2 regions of the Alteromonas sp. W364 genome follow, and region 1 is predicted to be linked to the other one. Evidence: predicted binding sites of a transcription regulator. Region 1 holds the regulator's gene; the other holds the start of a gene.

Region 1 (10,725 bases):
TAAGTTAATTTGTTCGCGCACAGGGTAGCACATTCAACAAAGCATTAAAATTCGTGAACGAGACGAATATAAGCGCTTCAAGACCCACAAGGCATATGATAGCGACGAAGAAATTAGACTTTAGGCTGAATGATGTATATCTTGTTATTAGACAAAAAACATGAGGAAAATGTTAAATATGAATGATTCGCTCAACGCACAATTGAAAGATACTGTACGTTATTTAGGTGCAACATTAGGTGAAACGATTGAAGCCGAGTTAGGCAGTGAATGGTTGCAAAAAATCGAGCAAATCAGACAAGATGGCAGGGATTCTTATGCAGGTGAAACCGAAAGTACTCAAAGACTGACAGACTTATTCGCAAGTTTAGATAACCGCTCCCTGCTTACTATCGGACGGGCTTTTGCACAATTCCTTAATTTAGCCAATATTGCCGAACAAGAGTTTAATAGCGCTAATCAGCGTGATGAGTCTCTTGCCGTTTCTTTGGAGAAAATTAAATCATTAGGTGCTGACCGCGAAAAGGTGCTTGCCGCCGTCAAAAACTTAAATATAGATTTAGTATTAACTGCACACCCAACGGAAGTTACGCGTAGAACACTGATTCACAAACATCGTCAATTAGCCTCACAACTACAAGAGTTACACACAACAAACATTACAGAACACAATGAAAAGCGTGTGAAAACCCGTATTGCAGGACTCATCAGTCAAGCTTGGCATACTGAGGAAATTCGCTCGGTAAGACCAACACCAGTAGATGAAGCGCGCTGGGGTTTTTCAGTGATAGAGACGTCATTATGGGAAGCTGTGCCCGAGTTTTTGCGTGAATTGGACGAATACTTACAATCACAATTTGATATTTCCCTCCCCTTAGATGCCAAAACAGTACAATTCAGTTCTTGGATGGGTGGTGACCGTGATGGTAATCCATTCGTGACATCAACGGTCACAGAAGAAGTCTTGCGCAGAGCTCGTCGAAGAGCCGCGAAATTGTTTTCTCTCGACCTCGACAACCTTTATATCGAGCTGTCGATGAACGACTGCAATGAACAATTAAGAGAGTTAGTTGGTGATGCGAAAGAACCCTATCGCGCCGCATTGAAAGCGGTTAGAAATAAGCTTGAGTTGACTCGCGATGGCCAAATTCCGGTGGAGGAATGGGTTGCAAGTAATGATGAATTACTACACCCTCTCATGGCCTGCTATGACTCCTTGCACGATTGTGGCATGCAAGTCATTGCTGAAGGTGCACTGAAGGACACGATCCGACGCGTCCATAGCTTTGGTGTTAACTTGTTGAAATTAGATATTAGACAAGACTCTGAGCGCCATGCCGATGTATTTAGTGAACTCACAAGATATTTGGGCATTGGTGATTATGGCCAATGGAGCGAAGAAGACAAACAAGCATTTTTACTACGAGAGCTTAGCTCTAAACGTCCTTTGATCCCTCATTCATGGACGCCAAGTGACGATGTTCAAGAAGTCCTCGACACCTGTCGCGTAATTGCAAGACACAGTAAAGAAGGCTTTGGCATTTATATCATATCAATGGCAAGCGAAGCATCTGATGTACTTGCCGTACAGCTATTGCTCAAAGAGTGTGGCGTTACATGGCCAATGCCCGTCGCGCCATTGTTTGAAACATTGGATGATTTAAATAACTCACCCAAAGTCATGCGAAGCCTACTCGATATTGACTGGTACAGAGGTTATATCTCGGGTCGTCAGTACGTGATGATCGGCTACTCAGATTCTGCCAAAGATGCTGGCTCACTGGCCGCAGGTTGGGCACAATATGAATCACAAGAAGCGCTGGTCCAACTGTCAGAAGAGAAAGACGTGACACTGACTTTGTTCCATGGCAGAGGCGGCACAATCGGCCGTGGTGGCTTGCCTGCCAAAGCAGCGATCCACTCTCAACCTCCAGGGTCTTTAACAGGCGGGTTTAGAGTCACAGAACAGGGTGAAACAATTCGCTATAAGTTCGGCATGCCACAATTGGCTAAACGTAGCCTATCAATATATGCTGCCGCCGTTGTTGAAGCGATGCTCTCTCCGCCACCTGCGCCAAAAGAAACTTGGCGTGAAACGATTATAAAGATGGCTGCTCTTGGTCGCGATAATTACCGTGGCGTCGTCAGAAGCGATCCAGAATTTGTTCCCTACTTTCGCGTAGCGACACCTGAACAAGAGCTTGGTAAATTGCCTTTAGGCAGTCGACCAGCGAAACGCAACCCACAAGGCGGTATCGAAAGTTTACGCGCGATACCATGGATTTTCGCATGGGCGCAAACACGCATGGTGTTGCCATCTTGGTTAGGTGTGATGAAAGCGGTAGAAGCAGTGAAGAATGATGGCAATGATGATGTTGTCAAAGACATGATCGACAATTGGCCATTCTTTAACTCACGTTTATCTATGCTGGATATGGTATTCAAGAAGGCAGAGCCGCATATTAGCGCAGCATATGACGCCAGACTTGTCCCAGACAACCTGAAGCATTTCGGTGAAGGGTTGCGTGCAGAATTGAAACAGAGCATTGATTCAATTTTACGCATACTCGATCACACAGATATGATGGAGGATGACCCACATGGACGCTTGTCGATGGACATTCGAGGTGGTTATTTAGAACCTCTGCATTATTTACAGATTGAGCTGCTTGACCGAATTCGCAAAGAAGGCTCATCTGAATATAGTGATAACGATATTGCGACACTCGAAATGGCAATGATGGTTACCATTACAGGTATTGCAATCGGCCTAAGGAATACGGGTTAGTCGCTAAGCTCTATTCGATAGACATAAAAAAAGCCAGCATATGCTGGCTTTTCTTTTATATTTACTTAAATTAAGCAGTAACGAACTCTACGCCTAATTTAATATCACCGCGAAGGCCTTCTAACATAGCATTCTTAGCATTTTCTTCGAAGTCGCTTAAATCACCGTACGGTAAAATTTCTTCAACGCCGTTTGGACCTAAACGTACTGGATGTGCAAAGAAGGCTGCATCTTCAGAGTCGTCAACTTGAACGTAAGTATATTCAACAACCGCTTCACCCTTCATTGCTGCAACGAGTGACAAGCAGAAACGTGCTGCTGCTTGACCCATAGATAAAGTTGCAGAACCGCCGCCAGCTTTAGCTTCAACAACTTCAGTACCTGCGTTTTGAATGCGAGTAGTCAAGCTAGCAACTTCTTCATCACTGAAGCTTACGCCTTCAACCTGTGATAACAATGGAAGGATAGTTGTGCCCGAGTGGCCACCGATAACAGGTACGTGAACATCAGTCGTCTTCAAACCTTTAAGATTTGCAACGAACGTTTCCGCGCGGATAACATCCAAGGTAGTGACACCGAATAACTTATTCTTGTCGTATACACCTTTGGCTTTCAAGGTCTCTGCAGCAATCGCAACAGTGGTATTAACCGGGTTAGTAATCACACCAACACATGCTTTTGGACAGTTGTCCGCTACAGCTTCGATAAGGTTCTTAACGATACCTGCGTTAATGTTGAACAAATCAGAGCGATCCATACCAGGCTTTCTTGGTACACCCGCCGGAATTAGAGCAATGTCACAACCAGTCAGTGCATCAGCTAAGTCATCTTTTCCATGACCCGTCACTGCAACATCGGTAGGGATATGGCTTAAATCAACAGCTACACCTGGGACAACCGGCGCAACGTCATACAAAGCAAGTTCAGAACCTGCCGGTAATTGAGTTTTTAGTAATAACGATAGGGCTTGACCAATACCACCAGCGGCGCCTAGAACAGCTACCTTCATAAGAATCTCCTGTTAATTTAGCATTTAATTATACGGGCGACACCATAAGCCATAACCGTGCAAATCTCAATCACCGGATGGTCTTATATAGATTATTTTAGTTTACGATTACAAACAATTTACCTAGTTAACACTTTTGTCACACATTTTTATTTCATTCGTTTGCGAAAACCAGAGTGCTGTTGCAGAATACCCTAAAATTCAGTTAGGAAAAGAATACACATGTCGACAAGTAAACAAGACGCCTTAATCAAAGCATTCAAAGAGTTGCTTAAAACCGAGAGCTATGGCTCACAAGGCGAAATTGTTACAGCCCTGAAGGAACATGGTTTCGATAATATCAGTCAATCCAAAGTCTCTCGTATGCTCAGCAAATTCGGTGCGGTGAGAACCCGTAATGCTCGGGGTGATATGGTCTACTGCCTGCCGCCTGAACTAGGTATGCCAACGGCAAAAAGCCCTTTAAAGCAACTCGTTTTAGACATCGTGCACAACAATGTGATGGTCATCATTCGAACGAGCCCTGGAGCAGCGCAACTTATTGCTCGTTTACTTGATTCATTGAGTCATACCGACGGCGTACTCGGTACCATTGCTGGCGACGATACAATTTTCATCGCGCCAGCCGATATTACGCAAATTGAAGACCTTCGCCAACGAGTTGAAGACCTTTTTGAGAGTGTATAAAGCGCATGTTCAGCGCCACAAAGTGAACCCGAAATCTTCGCCTCAACTTCGTTTTATCATGAGGTAATGAATACTGCTCCATACCTTCCTGACGACAAAGGGCATAACAATTTATGCGCCGACCCTAATAACTTGCGAAAGGACTATACAGGTACGTACCAAACAAGTAAGAAAGTCGATTACAGTAATGCGCGTTGGGAGGAAAGAGTTAGCCATGATTGGAACGCTTTTCCAATGCTGGATAAGTCAGTGGGTAAAGTATTAGTGATTGATATTAAACAGAATAATGGCGAAGCTGTTTATCATTACATGTCAAATGCAAACACCCAAGCGACACTATATGAACCTTGGAGCTCTTCAAAAATATTCGCCTTTACGGGCGCAATTGCTGCATTGAAAGAGCAAAACAATTCGATCGTGTCGGCCCAAGGGAAAATTGGATACACCAATATTGCTGATTTAATCACCAGCATCAACAGTTATGAAGCGTTCGGTGACGCCAATGGAGACAGCAATGCTATTGCTACCTTCTTTGCCAATGTTGCAACTCGTGAATACTTAACTGCCCTATTTTATGAGAAGTGGTTAAGACTAAGTACGCCGCATATCTTTTTTCGAGGTTCCTACGGAGCAAGTAGCTTCGAGCCTCAATCTAAAATTTGGTCAGCCATAGACGGTACTTCACAAACCCCTTTAGATTTTAACAATGATGCTAGTAAAGATAAGGCGTATCGCCCCTATCGTTGTGAAACCTGCGGTACGACTGGTAACAAACCGATGACTACGCTAGCACAAGCCGAGTGGCTGAAACGCTTAGCCATGCATCAAACTGACGCCAAGACACGCCATCCATTCCTTGATGAGAGAGATATTAAGACCTTATTCTATGGTGCCGGTAATTCAACAGGTTCCTCACAATTAGGCGGTATGTCTGTCGGGATATCTACGATGCTACAGGATGCAATCGCAAAGCAACTTTTAAGGCGAAGTGAACCACACGCGACACTCGATACAGTGGATACCAAGCAACGAAGACAAAAATACAAATCAGTGCTAGATAGTCAAACCAATGGCTTATGGCGCGTTTTTAATAAAATCGGTTGGGGGCCAAGTGAAACGAGAGGAACAACCGAGAATGTATTGTTAGCCTATGTTTGTTTGCCAATGACTGCCTTAGTAGGCGAATCTTCTTCTGTCCGTCCTGAAAATGAAAGTATTGCATTTGTGATTGCTGCTCAGGTCGCCGTCGATGGCGCAAGCGAAGAGCTAATGAGCGAAGCCGGACAAAAAATGCAAGATTTGATAGACACGGTCTTAACTACATACTTCTCACTGTAAAAAGCAGTAAGTTAAAAAGTGGATAGTGACTAGGGGTCACCGCCTTCGCGGTGATGACGAAACGCGCGGTGATGACGAAACGCGCGCCATCATTCCCGTGAAGGGGACTAGGGATCACCGCCTTCGCGGTGATGACGAAACGCGCGCCATCATTCCCGCGAAAACTACAGTCATTCCCGCGAAGGCGGGAACCTAACAGCTAATCCTTATCACTTTTTAACTTCAAACCTGCTTCGTACAATGCGTTCTTTTTAAGGCCATAGTGTTCAGCAGCAATTGCAGCCGCTTTTTTCAAAGGTAATTCTGCTGAAACTAACTTGAGCAGATCCAAAGCGCCCTGCGATATCTCGCCAGTCTGGAGATTGTTAGGGCAATAAATCATCAGTACAAACTCTCCTTTTTGATGATTGGGGTCTTGCTCCAACCACGCTAAGACATGCTCTGCGCTGCCTTGGATATATGTTTCAAAGGCCTTGCTTAGTTCTTTCGCCAAAACGATTTCATGATCTGTTTGCAAATTCGCAGCGCATGCCATGACGGTGTCTCTAATTCGCCTCGGCGCTTCATAAAAGACAGTTGTGTACCCACTATTATTAAGCGCCTCTAAAGCCTTTGCTTTTGCTGCTTGCTTTACAGGTAAAAAACCATGGAACATAAATTTGTCAGTTGGCAAGCCAGATGCACTGAGAGCTGTGGTTAACGCGCACGGACCAGGCAAGGAAATCACCTTTATTCCAAACTCTCGACAATCACGCACAAACACATACCCGGGATCGCTAATCAGGGGGGTGCCCGCATCTGAAATGAGAGCAACATCACTTCCTTTTTGTAATAGTTCTACTAATTGTTTCGAACGAGCGGCTTCGTTGTGGTCATGCAGAGATATCGTCTTCGTTGGAATTTCGCAGTGAGATAGTAAACGAGAAGAGTGCCGAGTATCCTCGGCCGCAATGATATCAACAGAGCTCAGTACCTCTATCGCACGACTGCTAATGTCAGCTAAATTACCTATTGGAGTGGGTACAATGAAAAGCCTTCCGGCTGGGTTATTTTGCATTAATTTCATTCTATATTGAGCTATTTATCGCATATTCTACACCGACTTTCGATCAGAATATGCGAAAGAAGATAGATATTTGTTTCGCCTTGAGTAAACTAAGCACATATGGACAAATCGAGACACATTTTGAACCAACTTAAGTTAGCCAGTATCATTCTCTTTGTATTTATTCTTAGCAGTTGTGCAACCAAAGTTGAGAAAGTAGTCACTGCGCCGATCACAAAAGTCGAAAAGCCGAGTAAAGAGCTCGTACTGAGCAATGCTGAATTGTCTTTACAACGTGCTGAAGAACAATGGCAACGTAACGGTGATATTAACCAGAGAAATCAGCTGCTACTTGAGGCAGCTCAGGACTTTCAAACTGGAGAGCAATGTGTGCGCAGTGATATTATTGTTGCAAACATAGAACCCTTTCTAACCAAGCCTTTTCAAAAACAATATGCAACCTTATTAAAAGCAGAGTGCTCCTTAATTGAACATTATGCCTCAGGCAATTCGGTTGAACTCCTGAAAACGCCAATCGATACAATGATCTCATGGCTTTCAACCATTAATGAGCCGGCTTTCACTAATCGTAAAGAAGTTCTAATCGCGCATGTTGCAGCCTTGCATCAGCGCTGGGACTTGGCATCAAGCGTGTTAGCACAGCAACTCAATGCTGACTCACCTCTAAATAATGCACCAGAGCATAATTTATGGGAATGGTTTTTGAAGTCATCAAAGCAAAACAAACAAACATTAGCGAATCAAAATGGTCTGATGCAAGCGTATTATTCCCTAGCTAACATTATTGAAGATGAGGCCTTAAATGACGTCAGTCGTCAACAGGCTATTGCATTTTGGCAGGAGCGTCATCCAAGCCATCCATTGTCTGTTGAGTTACCGGTTGATATTCAACGTTATATGGAACAAAACATTACAAAAGTAGAAAAAATTGCTGTGCTTCTGCCACTCAGCGGTCGGGTTCAAGCGCAAGGTGATGCAATTAAGCAAGGCATAATGTCTGCGTTTTTCTACCGCTTACAAGACATTCAACAAAACAATCCGGGTGCGCCTATACCACAGCTAACGTTCATCGATACCGGCTCTGACAGTACACGTTTTAAAAGTGATGAAATAAACGCAGAATCACTAGGTCAATACGACGTAATTATTGGTCCATTACTAAGAGATCATGTCAATATGATCAAGGATTTACGCTTACCTGAGTCGATGTTTGTCTACCTAAACCGAACAAACAACCAAGACCGAGGTGAGATTGAAGAAACTGGCGTAGCCAAGGTGTATTTTGCCCTAGCGCCAGAAGATGAAGCCATTCAACTAGCTAATCTTATGCATAGCAAGCAAGTAGAAACGCCAATTTTGATATCAAATGACTCGTCCATCAGTCGTCGCATGATAGACGCGTTCAATCAACAATGGTTAGCGTTAAATAGTGTGGGCACCGACGACCCATTTGCCGCTACCAGATTACCAAAGATAGTTACCTTCACCGACAATAAGAGTTTACGGATTGGTATTACTGATGCCTTGGATGTGTTGCAAAGCCAACAGCGCATCAGTCAAATGTCGAGGCTTAGTTCAGAGGTCGTGCACAGCGTGACTCGCAACAGACGTGACGTGGATGCGTTCGTAGTCTTTGCTCAACCCCAAGAAGTAGAGTTATTAAATCCCATTATAGAAGCGAGTATTAGTTTATTTACCGAAGATACGCTTCCCGTATTCGCTACCTCATATAGCTACCAGCATCAACTCAACAAAAACAGTATTCGAGACTTACGCAACTTAGTATTCGTCGATATGCCATTTTTGATGCCAGAACAGCGTCGACAAGCCTTAGCAAAGGAAGTCGATAGTATATGGAACAATCCACCCAGTACTTTTCTGCGCTTGTTTGCCTTTGGCTTTGATGCGTTTCAGTTCTCTGAACAAATGCAGCAACTTGCGTTTTTCAGTCACACCGAACTATCCGGTATGTCTGGTAAGTTGTCAGTGAACGCAGACCGAGAGGTTGTGCGACAGTTACCCAGTGCCCTGATCGCCGAAGAAGAGATCACACAAACAAATGCTCTCTAACCAGTTTACAGCGAGTCTAAGCGGTTTTGATGCAGAACAAATAGCCAAGCGCTTTTTGTGTGAACAATCACTTCGTTTCATGGAACAAAACTTTACTTGCAAGGTCGGAGAGATAGACCTGATTATGCAAGATAAGAAACAGCTTGTTTTTGTTGAGGTGAAATACCGCAAAAGTAATAGTTATGGAGCGGCAGCAGAGCAATTCACTGTGCGGAAGCGCCGAAAATTAGAGAAAGCGATAAATTATTATTTGTTACAAAAGAACTGCAACCCGTTTCATACAAATTTCCGAATAGATGTTGTAGCAATAGACGATGAACAGGTAAACTGGCTTAAAAATGTGTAAAACAAGCGTTTGTTATAAAACGCAATTAATAAGGCGAATTCATGCTTGAGAATATAAAGAAGAGCTTCACAGAAAGTATCCAAACGAAAATTGCTGCTGCAGAGGAGCTTCCCGTTCCTATTGAAAAAGCAGCGACTATGATGGTTCAAGCTCTTATTCGAGGCAATAAAATATTAAGTTGCGGCAACGGTGGTTCAGCTGGCGATGCGCAACACTTTTCATCAGAGCTATTGAACAGATACGAGCGAGACCGTCCTTCTCTACCGGCCATGGCCTTAACGACTGATAGCTCGACCATTACGTCTATAGCAAATGACTACAGCTACGACGAAGTGTTCTCGAAGCAAATCAAGGCTCTGGGTCAGCCTGGCGATATCCTACTAGCGATATCGACTAGTGGTAACAGTCGTAATGTTATCAACGCAATGGAAGCTGCTCTTGCAAGAGATATGACAATCGTTGCATTGACTGGAAAAGACGGTGGAGAAATGGCTGGCTTCTTGAGCGAGAACGATGTTGAGATCCGCGTACCTTCATCTCGAACAGCGAGGATCCAAGAAGTTCATCTTTTAGTCATTCACAATTTATGTGAATCAATTGATAACGCACTCTTTCCCGTGAGTGACGCAGAATAGGAACTGAATACTGTATGTTGAGTAAAGGAAGACAGTTAGCCTTTTTGGTATTGTTTGCTTCGGTATTACAATCAGGCTGTGCATTGGTTGCCGTAGGAACGGTAGGTACCGCTGCCACGGCCTCTGCAACAGACAGAAGGACCGTTGGTACACAAATAGATGATAAGACAACACAGAGCCGGGTAAGAAGTGCTATCAATGATATCCCCTTAGTGAAAGATGAAGCCGCAATCAGCGTTGATGTCTACAACGGTCAAGTCTTACTAACCGGTCAAGCCCCCACTCAAGAGATGATTCGAAGAGTTGAACAAGCAGCCGTAGCGACAAATAACGTAGTAAAAGTCCACAATCAAGTTCGTTTAGGACAGCCGATTCCAGCGACATCTACCATGAATGACGTTTGGCTTTCCTCTAAGTTAAAAACCATTATGATTTCTGACGAAAGCATTCCTTTGTTTAAGCTTGATTTAGTCGTTGAGGATAGTGAGGTGTTTATTATGGGTTTGTTGACCAAACCTGAGGCCGCTGCGGCCGTCGAAGCTGCAAGAAATGTTAATGGTGTTACGAAGGTAATTCGGGTAATGGAGCTGGTTGAGTAGCTTACTTAACCACTTTTAAACTAGGTCTGTTAGATTTCTTATCTGTTTTGCCCTGACTCTCGACGGGCTCACTAGTTTCCTCTTTTTTCGATTCAACACTTTGCAAAGGCTGCTCTGAAGATAAGGCCTGTTCATAAGCTAAAAGCTCTTCTTCACTGCGTGTAAATACCGTTCCCGCACCATTTTC
Region 2 (10,725 bases), on a different contig from region 1:
TGAGCTGGAAATAACCGAGACCACTTTAATCACCAATTTTCAACAAGCAAAGTTTTGGATTGAGTACGCTACTGACCTTGGCTTTAGAGTAGCCATCGACGATTTTGGTGCAGGCTATTCATCCTTATCCTATCTTACAGCGTTTAATTACAACACGGTGAAGTTAGACCGCTCTTTGTTAGACAAAATAGATGTCGATGAACGTCAACAAAGGATTGTAGGATCGCTAACACAAATGATACATAGTTTGTCTGTACCGATTGTTGCTGAGGGCGCTGAAACAGAAGCACAATTTGAAGAATTGCGTAAATTGGGTTGCGACTATATTCAAGGCTATCTTATCTCTAAACCCATTAAACACGACGACTTAGTGATTTTTTTACAGAATGAATCCGATAGGGCCTAAAATTGGGTAGGCATAAATTATGTTTACGTTAAAAAGTTCACTAGTACAATTAATGAGACCACAAACAAAACAACTATCACAATACCTGTGATGATATAGGGCAAGGCTGAACGTTCAGCAAAATCATTTTCATAATTTTGTTGCGACTGTACGCCTAACATACTAGCCAATACGCTCTTAATAACACCAAACATCTTTTTCAATATCCATCTCCTAAACCCAAGCAACAGCGGTTTGCCAAGCAATGTGTGCAAAACATAGTGACTGTCTTAAGAGTAGCGCAGAAATTAAGAGCGTGAAAGCAGCTCAAGTAAATCAAGGTAATGAAGTTGAGTCGAATCCGATCGATTCATTAGCCAAGCGACCCAACTGAGTTGTTTTTCAATTGTAGTACACTCAATGAAATTACTTGTAATCGCGCTTGTGGAGATTTCAGAAGTATTACCGTTCGGAAGCTCTTGTGCCGTGTATTCATGCATTAAACATGGCACTTTGGCTGAGTGGGCGTGAGTCATTGACAAATAAAAGCAAAACACGATACCGAGCACGGCAGCAATGCTTTTTACTTTTGCTATTTTGTCAAATTGACGAGGTTGACTCATGTTCTTCCCTAGCTGACCGGCGTAAAACCATCATTGAAGTTAATGATGAGAGTAATAGACCGATGCTATCGGTTAATATTTGCACTAAGTATAGCGCAAAAATTTGACTCTACAATATTAAAATTTTGTCATAAAAAAACTCCCGTATGCAAATTAACACACGAGAGCTTTTATTCAGCTAAGTCAGTCTTTAGCTTATAGCTCGAATGACTTGCTGATAGAAAAGTATAGTGACTCGCTGTCATCTAAGTCTGATCCGCTGATCACAAGACCAACACCAACATCGAATCCACCAATTTCAGTGCCATATGCGATTTCGCCATACTCACCTTCAGCATCTTGACCGTAAGATCCGATAGTCGCAGACCAACCACCGCTTTCAAGGCCAAGTGTAATTAGAGAGTAATCACCTTCTGTTGCGTCTTCATTACCAACGACACCGTCCCATTTACCTTGAACGTAACCAACAGAGAACAAACCAAAACCAGCTCCTAGACCAATTTCGTTGTATGCGCTATCGAAGTCGCCTGTGTACTGATAAGTGGTAAAGTTGGCATCTAAAGTAATGCCGCTTTCAAGCTCAACACCGTAACCTGCATAAAGGTCGACTTCCAAACCGTCTTCAACTTCCGCAGTCCACGCACCAGCGTAAAAACCAGTTGAACCAGCATAATCAATACCAGCACTTGTTGATGCTGATTCTGTTTGTTGAATACCACGGAAGTGATAATCAGACACAACACCAATATTTGCCGACCATTCCGCCATTGCAGAATGACTCGCCAAGGTGCTTGCTAAAAGTGTAGCTGCCAAAGCAGTGCGTTTAAATGTTCTCATGTGAGTTCTCCATAAAGTTTTTATATTTTTTCGCGATTTTATAATCGTCTTATTATGAATAGGTGAAGTAGCTGCCATTACTCATTTAACAGCAAAACTGATGCCGAAATAAAAAAACCAGCCTAAAAACTCATAAGAACATGATTTAATTACACTTTAGTAGATTTAATAATATGTATTCAAAAATAATATCGGCGGCAAAAAAGGAAAGGTGAGGAATTTTGCCCCAATTTGATGCAAGCTCACCATTAATGGGCAGTAACATGGCTTTTGTCCACTCGAAAAGTTAGGTAAACTACGTATTTTACAGGGAACTCACTCAATGCACGCACCACTCATCGCGCCATCTATACTATCCGCTGATTTTGCTCGCCTCGGCGAGGAAGTTGAAAATGTGCTTTTAGCTGGTGCAGATGTTATCCATTTCGATGTTATGGATAATCATTACGTGCCCAACCTCAGTTTCGGCCCGATGATTTGCCAAGCATTACGAAACCATGGAATAAGCGCAGACATTGATGTGCACTTGATGGTGCAACCAGTAGATAGCATGATAGAGGCCTTTGCTAAAGCTGGGGCCAGCATGATTAGCTTTCACCCCGAAGCAAGCTTGCATCTTGATCGTAGTATTCAATTGATAAAAGATGCCGGTTGCAAAGCCGGTCTCGCCTTAAACCCGGGAACGCCGCTGCATGTACTTGATTGTGTGTTAGACAAGCTCGACTATGTGCTACTAATGTCAGTTAACCCAGGTTTCGGTGGGCAATCATTTATAGACTCGACTCTGGCGAAAATTCAACAACTCAAGCAACGTATTGACCAGGCTGGTCTGAATACTAGAATCGAAGTCGATGGCGGCATAAAAACAGACAATATTGGCGATGTGCGAGCAGCAGGTGCAGACATGTTTGTAGCTGGGTCTGCCATTTTTAATTCCGATGACTACGCTGGTACTATCAGCAAAATGAAAAACGCAATGAAACAAGCGACAAGCGACTAACATGCGCATTCACACACTTTTGTAAATTAAGTAATAACCTCTACTATCAGGAAAGAAAGAAAACATGAGTTCATCCAAACCAATCGTTTTAAGTGGTTGCCAACCATCTGGCCAACTAACCATGGGAAATTACATGGGAGCATTACGCCAGTGGGTTGATATGCAAGATGACCATGACTGTCTATATATGATCGTAGATTTACACGCGATTACTGTTAGACAAGAGCCGACTGCATTAAAAGAAGCATGTTTAGATGGCCTAGCACTTTACTTAGCGTGTGGTATCGACCCAAATAAAAGCAGTATTTTCATGCAATCGCACGTTCCTGAGCACGCGCAACTCAGTTGGGTACTGAATTGTTACACCCAAATGGGCGAGTTGAATCGCATGACTCAGTTCAAAGATAAATCACAGAAGAATGCATCAAATATTAACGTGGGTCTTTACAGTTATCCTGTATTGCAGGCTGCAGATATTCTTGTGTATCAAGCCAACAGAGTGCCGGTCGGTGAAGATCAAAAACAACATTTAGAACTGACAAGAGACATCGCAACACGATTTAACAATTTATACGGTGACGTTTTTACTATTCCGGACCCCTTCATTCCAGAATCAGGTGCCAGAGTAATGAGTCTGCAAGACCCGATGAAGAAAATGTCTAAGTCAGATGACAACCCGAATAACGTCATTGGATTACTAGAAGATCCAAAGAAACTGACTAAAAAGATTAAAAGAGCAGTGACTGACAGTGATGAAAAAGCACGAATTTATTACGACGTACAAGAAAAACCGGGCGTTTCAAACCTCCTTTCCTTACTATCTTGCACTACCGGTGAGAGTGTCGAATCCTTAGTACCTAAATACGAAGGATTGATGTATGGCCACTTGAAAGGTGATGTCGCAGAGGCTGTAGTGTCTATGCTCGCGCCAATTCAAGAGAACTATGCCCGTATTAGATCTGATCATAACTACCTATCAGAAGTGATGACAAAAAGTGCTGAAAACGCTCGTGCAAAAGCGGCCGTTACATTAGCTAAGGCTTATGCTGCTGTCGGTTTTGTCACCCCTTAAGGATACTGTATTCAGTGAGTAATAATGAGAGTCTTCTACCATCGGTATTGATTATTGATAATTATGACTCCTTTACTTTCAACCTAGCTCGTTATTTTGAGGAGTTAGGTGCGAATGTTAGGGTGATTAAGAACGACGACTTGACCTTAGCAGAAATTAAGCAACTCGCCTTCTCTCATTTGGTTATTTCACCGGGCCCCTGCACCCCAAATGAGTCAGGGGTGTGTTTAGATGCGATTGCTTATTTTGCAGGTAGAAAACCATTACTTGGTGTGTGCTTAGGTCATCAAGCCATCGGACAGGTGTTTGGGGCAAAAGTGATACGCGCAAAAAATATCAAACACGGCAAAACTTCTAGCATACAAATAGTGCAAGATAGTGTTATATTTAAAGGGCTTGAGTCTCCATTTGTTGCTACGCGCTATCATTCATTGATTTTGGAGCACGCGAGTTTGCCAGAGATGTTTGAAATAACTGCAGTTTGTAAAGAAAGTGACGATATAGAGATAATGGGAATTGAACATAAAACACTGCCAGTATACGGCGTTCAGTTTCATCCTGAATCTCTACTAACAACTGCGGGCCATCAAATTTTGAATAACTTTCTGAAACAATAGCTAGAATACGGATGTACAAATAGACATGAAGTTAAGCGTATCTCAACTTGCTGCAACGATGAACAATCGTTTTGAGCACCTCCTCGTCAGTATTGATGAGGCTGTCATCTTGTCTGGTCAAAAAACTGAAAAACAACGTACATACGAAGATTCTGAGCAAGCTGAAGCACGCAGAGAACTGCTTTTTGTCGAAGAAGTCGCGATTAAAAACCGCGAAGAAATGAATCAAAAAAAGAACCTGTTTCTACAACAAGTCGAAGCCGAATTTCATGTTAGCTTAATCAATGATTTAGCGAAAAGTATCCGAGATACCGATTATGTCTTAAAGAAAGTCCTTGGGCTTGACCCTCTCATCGGTAAATTACTTGATGTCTTATATACCGAATCGTGTTCTATATCCCGTCTTGAAGCGATAATTATTCAATTAGATTGGTTAGAACAAGGTTTGATTAAATTCGTCAAGCAACCTAAATATAGACGTGTTGATACACGCGGTAAACCCATCATCATTGAAACACTCAGACAAGCGCTTAGTTTTATCGGGATTGAGAGCTTACGCACACTGCTCCCAGCGTTGATATCAAAACGTGGGTTACCAGCCCGCTCAGAAATGTTCCCAGAACTCGCTAATCATATGTGGGAATACACCTTAGGTTCTGCCAAAGCATGTCGAGCAATTGCCGAAAAGGAAGGTTCAAAGTGGTATTTGGGTTACAACATGGGCATGTTCAGTACAATGGGGCGAAATGCTATAGCAAAGATGTACTTAAAAGCCTTCGATGGCAAACTCCGAGAAAAGGTCATTGAAGCACGTAAGAAGAATAACCCAGTACAAGCGAAGGCCTTAGCAACCCTATTGCCGTCACATAAATACCTCATTACCCTATGGACTAAATACGCCGACCAACTCACTAGTGATTTAGTCGGGCAATTTAAATGCCGTTGGTTAATGATCGGCATTGGTTTTGAAGATTACACTCGCATACAAGAAATTAGCTATCAGTATGTAAAATCAAAGAATCTTCACCCGCTGACAGATCTTCTTTTCCGCTGCCAAGGCTATATGCAGTTCAAAATGATGAAGGCTAATGGCCTCATGTCAAAACAAACTTCGATGCTATATTTACGAAATTTTGGCATTGTGTCTGACGACGTCGTGTTGTTGATGAAAACCAATTTAACAGGCCTTGAAATCAATATTCCGGAACATCACACGCCGCCAAAAGCCTTAACAGAATAAAAACAGCACCTTTATTCATCTTTAACAAGCTCACTTCTCTAGATTGTTAAGAATTATTTTTGAATGCTTATGCCCAGTCTTCTTTTCGAAAAGTAAAACAATAGTCTGAAATTACTGGATAAGTAAGGAAGCTTGTCAATGTCGACAAACCCTCGCGTGTGTACTCTATCATCAAGCAGCCCTTCAACTGATACTTCGATTGGTCACGACATAACACCAAATTGATGCTGTCCTTTGCACATCAAATAAATATGCAATAAAACTGCAAATGCTTGCATACCCCCTATTTTTACTGGCCTCAAAGCAAATTTCTTGCTTACTTTGTGACTATATTCTGGCATACTACTCGGCCAATTCGCTAGTGAGACAAGGTCAACATTAGCGCACAGAATCAACGCAAAGAGGTGTTTTGTATGCAAGTAACTCGCGCAACGTTTAATGATGTAATGGTACCGAACTATAACCCAGCAGAGATGGTGCCCGTTCGAGGCGAAGGTTCTCGAGTATGGGATCAAGAAGGGAAAGAATACATCGACTTTGCAGGAGGAATTGCAGTCAACGTTTTGGGTCATTGTCATCCTGAACTGGTTGAGGTCTTGCAAGAGCAAGGCGCTAAGCTGTGGCATTTAAGTAACGTTTTTACAAATGAACCAGCAATGCGTTTAGCCAAAAAGTTATGTGACGCAACCTTTGCAGACAAAGTATATTTTGCAAACTCTGGTGCTGAAGCCAATGAAGCAGCACTTAAACTCGCTCGCAGATACGCAATCGATCACCATAGCGAAGCAAAAGACCAAATTATTTCGTTTAAGCAGGGCTTCCACGGTCGCACCTTCTTTACCGTGACGGTAGGTGGTCAACCTGCTTACTCCGATGGCTTTGGCCCTAAGCCCGGTGCAGTAGAACATTGTGAGTTCAATAACTTAGAAATGCTGGCCGAAATGATGTCAGAACGCACTTGCGCTGTCATGATGGAGCCACTTCAAGGCGAAGGCGGCATCATCGTACCAGACCCTGCATTCGTAAGAGGTGTTCGTGAGTTATGCGACAAGCACAACGCACTGCTAATTTTTGATGAAGTCCAGTCTGGCGTAGGCCGAACGGGTCACTTATACGCATATATGGGCGTGAATGTTGTTCCTGACATCCTTACTACTGCGAAATCTCTAGGTGGCGGCTTCCCAATTGGCGCAATGCTTACCACAAACGATATCGCTAACAGCTTGAAGCCGGGTACTCATGGCAGTACCTATGGCGGTAACCCGCTGGCTTGTGCTGTTGCCGAAAGAGCGCTTGACGTAGTGAACCAACCAGAAGTATTAGAAGGTGTTCTTAAAAAAGAAGCGCTTTATCGCGAAATTCTTGGGAAAATCAACGACAAGTATCACGTATTCAGTGAAGTTAGAGGCCAAGGTATGCTATTGGGTTGCGCACTGAATGAAGAGTATGCGGGCCGCGCGCGCGACTTTATGGTTGCAGCTAATAGTGAAGGCCTTATGTGCCTTGTTGCTGGCATGAACGTGATTCGTTTTGCACCTTCATTGGTTATTCCTGATGAAGACATTGTTGAAGGCTTAGCTCGGTTTGAACGAGCCGTAGCTGCAGTTGTAGCGGGTTAATCGCGCAACTATACACAGTCTTTTGAGAAGGATACTTCGATGAAAATCATCCGCCCTATCAAAGCCGACGACTATCAAGCTCTGTACGAGATTGCAGAGGAGTCGGGTATTGGCTTTACATCATTGCCGGTGAATGAAGAGTTACTCAAACGAAAAATCAGTCGAGCGATAGATGCTATCGCATCGACACCAACCGTCCCTGGGCCAGAAAGCTATTTGTTCGTAATGGAAGATACGGAAACCGGCCAAGTCGTCGGTACTTCAGGTATCGAGGCAACTGTCGGTTTGGAAGACGCCTTCTATCATTACCATGTGAGCAAGGTAGTGCATGCATCAAGAGAGTTAAATGTGCATAACACCGTGGAAATACTGCACTTTTGCAATGACTATACTGGTGTCAGTGAAATTTGTACCTTATTTCTACGAGAGAATGCACGACAGGGCCTAAATGGCAGATTTTTATCCAAAATGCGCTTTTTATTCATGGCTGAGCATCATGAGCGTTTTGCTGAAATCGTGATTGCTGAAATGCGTGGTATTAGTGATGAAAAAGGTCGCTCACCTTTTTGGGCATGGTTAGAAGAACACTTCTTCTCATTAGACTTCCCAACAGCTGATTATCTTACAGGCATTGGCAAGAAAGGCTTTATAGCAGAATTAATGCCGAAGTATCCCATCTACGTCAACCTACTCAGTAAAGCGGCGCAAGATAGTATCGGCAAGGTACATGACAAAACTAAACCCGCTTTACGTTTATTAGAACAAGAAGGCTTTAAATGTAGAGGCTACGTCGACATTTTTGATGCAGGCCCTACTGTTGAGGCCGACGTTAATCAAGTCGCCACAGTGCAAGCAAGTCGCAAAGCAACGATTGTCATCAACGATAACTTAGCCCAAACCGATGGTGAAACCTGTTTCGCCATTAATACCTCGGTTAAAGACTTTCGCGCATGTATAGCAGAAGTTGCCTATGTTGACGCCAATAAAGTTGCAATAGAAAGACTGACCGCCTCCGCACTAGGCATCAAAGATGGCGATTCAATTCGATTTTCACCCGCAAATACTAAGCATTAGGAGTGATACATGACAGACACGACACATTACATTGATGGTAAATGGATAGCCGGCCTTGGCCACACTATCGATTCAGTTGATCCTGCCAAAAACCAGGTTATCTGGTCTGCTAAAGCAGCCTCCGAAGCACAGGTCAACGACGCTGTTGCTGCTGCCAGAACTGCCTTCCCTAGCTGGTCTTTGAAAACAGTAGAAGAACGCCTTAGTATTATCAAAAAGTTTGCTGAATTACTGGCAGAAAATAAGCAGAGCTTGGCTAAGATCATCGCCAAAGAAACAGGTAAACCAGAGTGGGAAACAGCCACTGAAGCCGCAGCTATGATGGGCAAAATCGCGATTTCTGAGAAGGCCTACCATGAGCGTACCGGTACCGTCGAAAACGCAATGCCCGTTGGGCAGGCGATAATTAGACATAAACCACATGGTGTTGTCGCTGTGTTTGGACCGTATAACTTTCCCGGTCATTTACCTAATGGGCACATCGTACCTGCTTTAATTGCAGGAAACACAGTAGTTTTCAAACCAAGTGATCTGACCCCAATGGTCGCTGAGTTTACCGTGCAACTATGGGAAAAAGCGGGACTGCCAGCAGGTGTTTTAAACCTTGTTCAAGGCCAAATTGAGACAGGTAAAGCCTTAGCAAGCCATCAAAACATTGACGGCCTGTTTTTCACTGGTAGCTCACGCACGGGTAAAATTTTACACGAACAATTTGCAGGCCACCCGGGCAAGATCCTAGCATTAGAAATGGGCGGAAATAACCCACTGATCGTTAAGGGAGTAGCTGATATAGACGCCGCTGTGCATGATATCGTGCAATCAGCATTCGTTACTAGTGGACAGCGTTGTACCTGTGCTCGCCGTTTATTCATAGAAAGTAACGAACAAGGCGACAAGATCTTAGCGCGCCTTTTAGAAGTAACAAAGGCAATAAAAGTCGGCCATTACGATGCTGAAGAACAGCCATTTATGGGTGCTATGATCAGTGCAGCAGCGGCTGCAGGAATGGCAAGTGCGCAACAAGACTTACTCAATTTAGGCGCAAAAAGTCTATTAAAATTAGAACATACAGATACAGACACAGGCTTTGTTACACCAGGTATTATTGATGTAACTGATATAGTGACTGAAATGCCAGATGAAGAGCACTTCGGTCCTTTACTTAAAGTGGTTCGTTATACTGACTTTGATACTGCGATTGAACAGGCCAATAACACAAGCTTTGGTTTATCTGCAGGCTTATTGGGAGATAGTAAGGAAGATTATGATTACTTTCTTGCCAGAATTCGTGCTGGTATTGTTAACTGGAATAGACCGATAACCGGTGCAAGCAGCGCAGCGCCATTTGGTGGTATAGGTGAAAGTGGCAACCATAGAGCTAGTGCTTACTACGCTGCCGACTATTGCGCTTACCCAGTCGCTTCAGTTGAACTTGATGTAGTTACGTTACCCTCTTCATTAAGTCCTGGTTTAACATTCTAAGGAAATAGTCATGCATAATAGTATCGACGCTTTGTTTGCTGGCTTATGGGCAGACTACATAAAAATTACACCGTCAGCGGATAAAATCCATCAGCTCTTGGGTAACGCTACTGGTCAGACAGATATTGTAAATGACCACATTGCACTGCGCACCTTTAACACTGAGAAAGTAAACTTGGAAAAGCTGGCAGCGCACTTTCTTAGCTTAGGTTATGAGCAAAAAGGTGATTATGACTTCGCAAGTAAGAAACTGACCGCGATGCACTTTGAGCATGCGGACCTGACGAACCCTAAAGTATTTATTAGTGAGCTTCGTGTTGAAGAGCTTAGCGATACTGCGCAGGCCATTATTCATAAGCTTGTTGACCAAATAGATCCAATGGTAACTACACAAGATGACTTTCTGTATTCAGGCACTCACTGGCAGGTTTCTCAAGCAGATTACAAGACCTTGCTTGCAGAATCCGAGTATGCAGCGTGGATGGCAGCATGGGGATATCGCGCAAATCATTTCACCGTCAGTGTGAATCATCTTAACAGTATTGATGAGCTAAGTGACGTGAATAGTAAGCTGAAAGATGCGGGTTTCAGATTGAACACTTCTGGTGGTGAGATTAAAGGTGGAGAAGACGTATGCCTCGCACAGTCTTCTACAATGGCGGATTCCGCCGATGTGACTTTTAGTGATGGTGTGCTATCTATACCAAGTTGCTTCTATGAATTTGCTCAGCGTTATAAATTAAGCAACGGTGAATATTATCAAGGTTTTGTAGCAG

Evidence for each region. The regulator ArgR, encoded in region 1, controls arginine synthesis, uptake and breakdown. The targets are predictions, from matches to a motif close to ANTGAATANNTATTCANT.
Region 2: RM556_RS09345 (aspartate aminotransferase family protein) is a predicted target of ArgR. The motif match lies at 6,015-6,032, and genes of this name have one in related genera.

Annotation. Positions count from the first base shown of each region.
Region 1 covers NZ_JAVRID010000010.1:77,100-87,824, forward strand. Annotated here, with positions in the region: gene ppc (phosphoenolpyruvate carboxylase) at 179-2,788, shown strand; gene mdh (malate dehydrogenase) at 2,859-3,797, opposite strand; gene argR (transcriptional regulator ArgR) at 4,020-4,484, shown strand; gene RM556_RS15390 (hypothetical protein) at 4,551-5,822, shown strand; gene rsmI (16S rRNA (cytidine(1402)-2'-O)-methyltransferase) at 6,022-6,879, opposite strand; gene RM556_RS15400 (penicillin-binding protein activator) at 7,009-8,958, shown strand; gene RM556_RS15405 (YraN family protein) at 8,948-9,304, shown strand; gene RM556_RS15410 (phosphoheptose isomerase) at 9,346-9,939, shown strand; gene RM556_RS15415 (BON domain-containing protein) at 9,954-10,538, shown strand; gene RM556_RS15420 (ClpXP protease specificity-enhancing factor) at 10,540-10,725, opposite strand, start outside.
Region 2 covers NZ_JAVRID010000005.1:58,192-68,916, reverse strand. Annotated here, with positions in the region: gene RM556_RS09385 (bifunctional diguanylate cyclase/phosphodiesterase) at 1-406, shown strand, start outside; gene RM556_RS09380 (DUF2970 domain-containing protein) at 430-600, opposite strand; gene RM556_RS09375 (hypothetical protein) at 694-1,008, opposite strand; gene RM556_RS09370 (TorF family putative porin) at 1,204-1,845, opposite strand; gene rpe (ribulose-phosphate 3-epimerase) at 2,168-2,845, shown strand; gene trpS (tryptophan--tRNA ligase) at 2,910-3,917, shown strand; gene RM556_RS09355 (aminodeoxychorismate/anthranilate synthase component II) at 3,932-4,534, shown strand; gene RM556_RS09350 (HDOD domain-containing protein) at 4,560-5,774, shown strand; gene RM556_RS09345 (aspartate aminotransferase family protein) at 6,188-7,393, shown strand; gene astA (arginine N-succinyltransferase) at 7,433-8,467, shown strand; gene astD (succinylglutamate-semialdehyde dehydrogenase) at 8,477-9,949, shown strand; gene RM556_RS09330 (DUF1338 domain-containing protein) at 9,960-10,725, shown strand, end outside.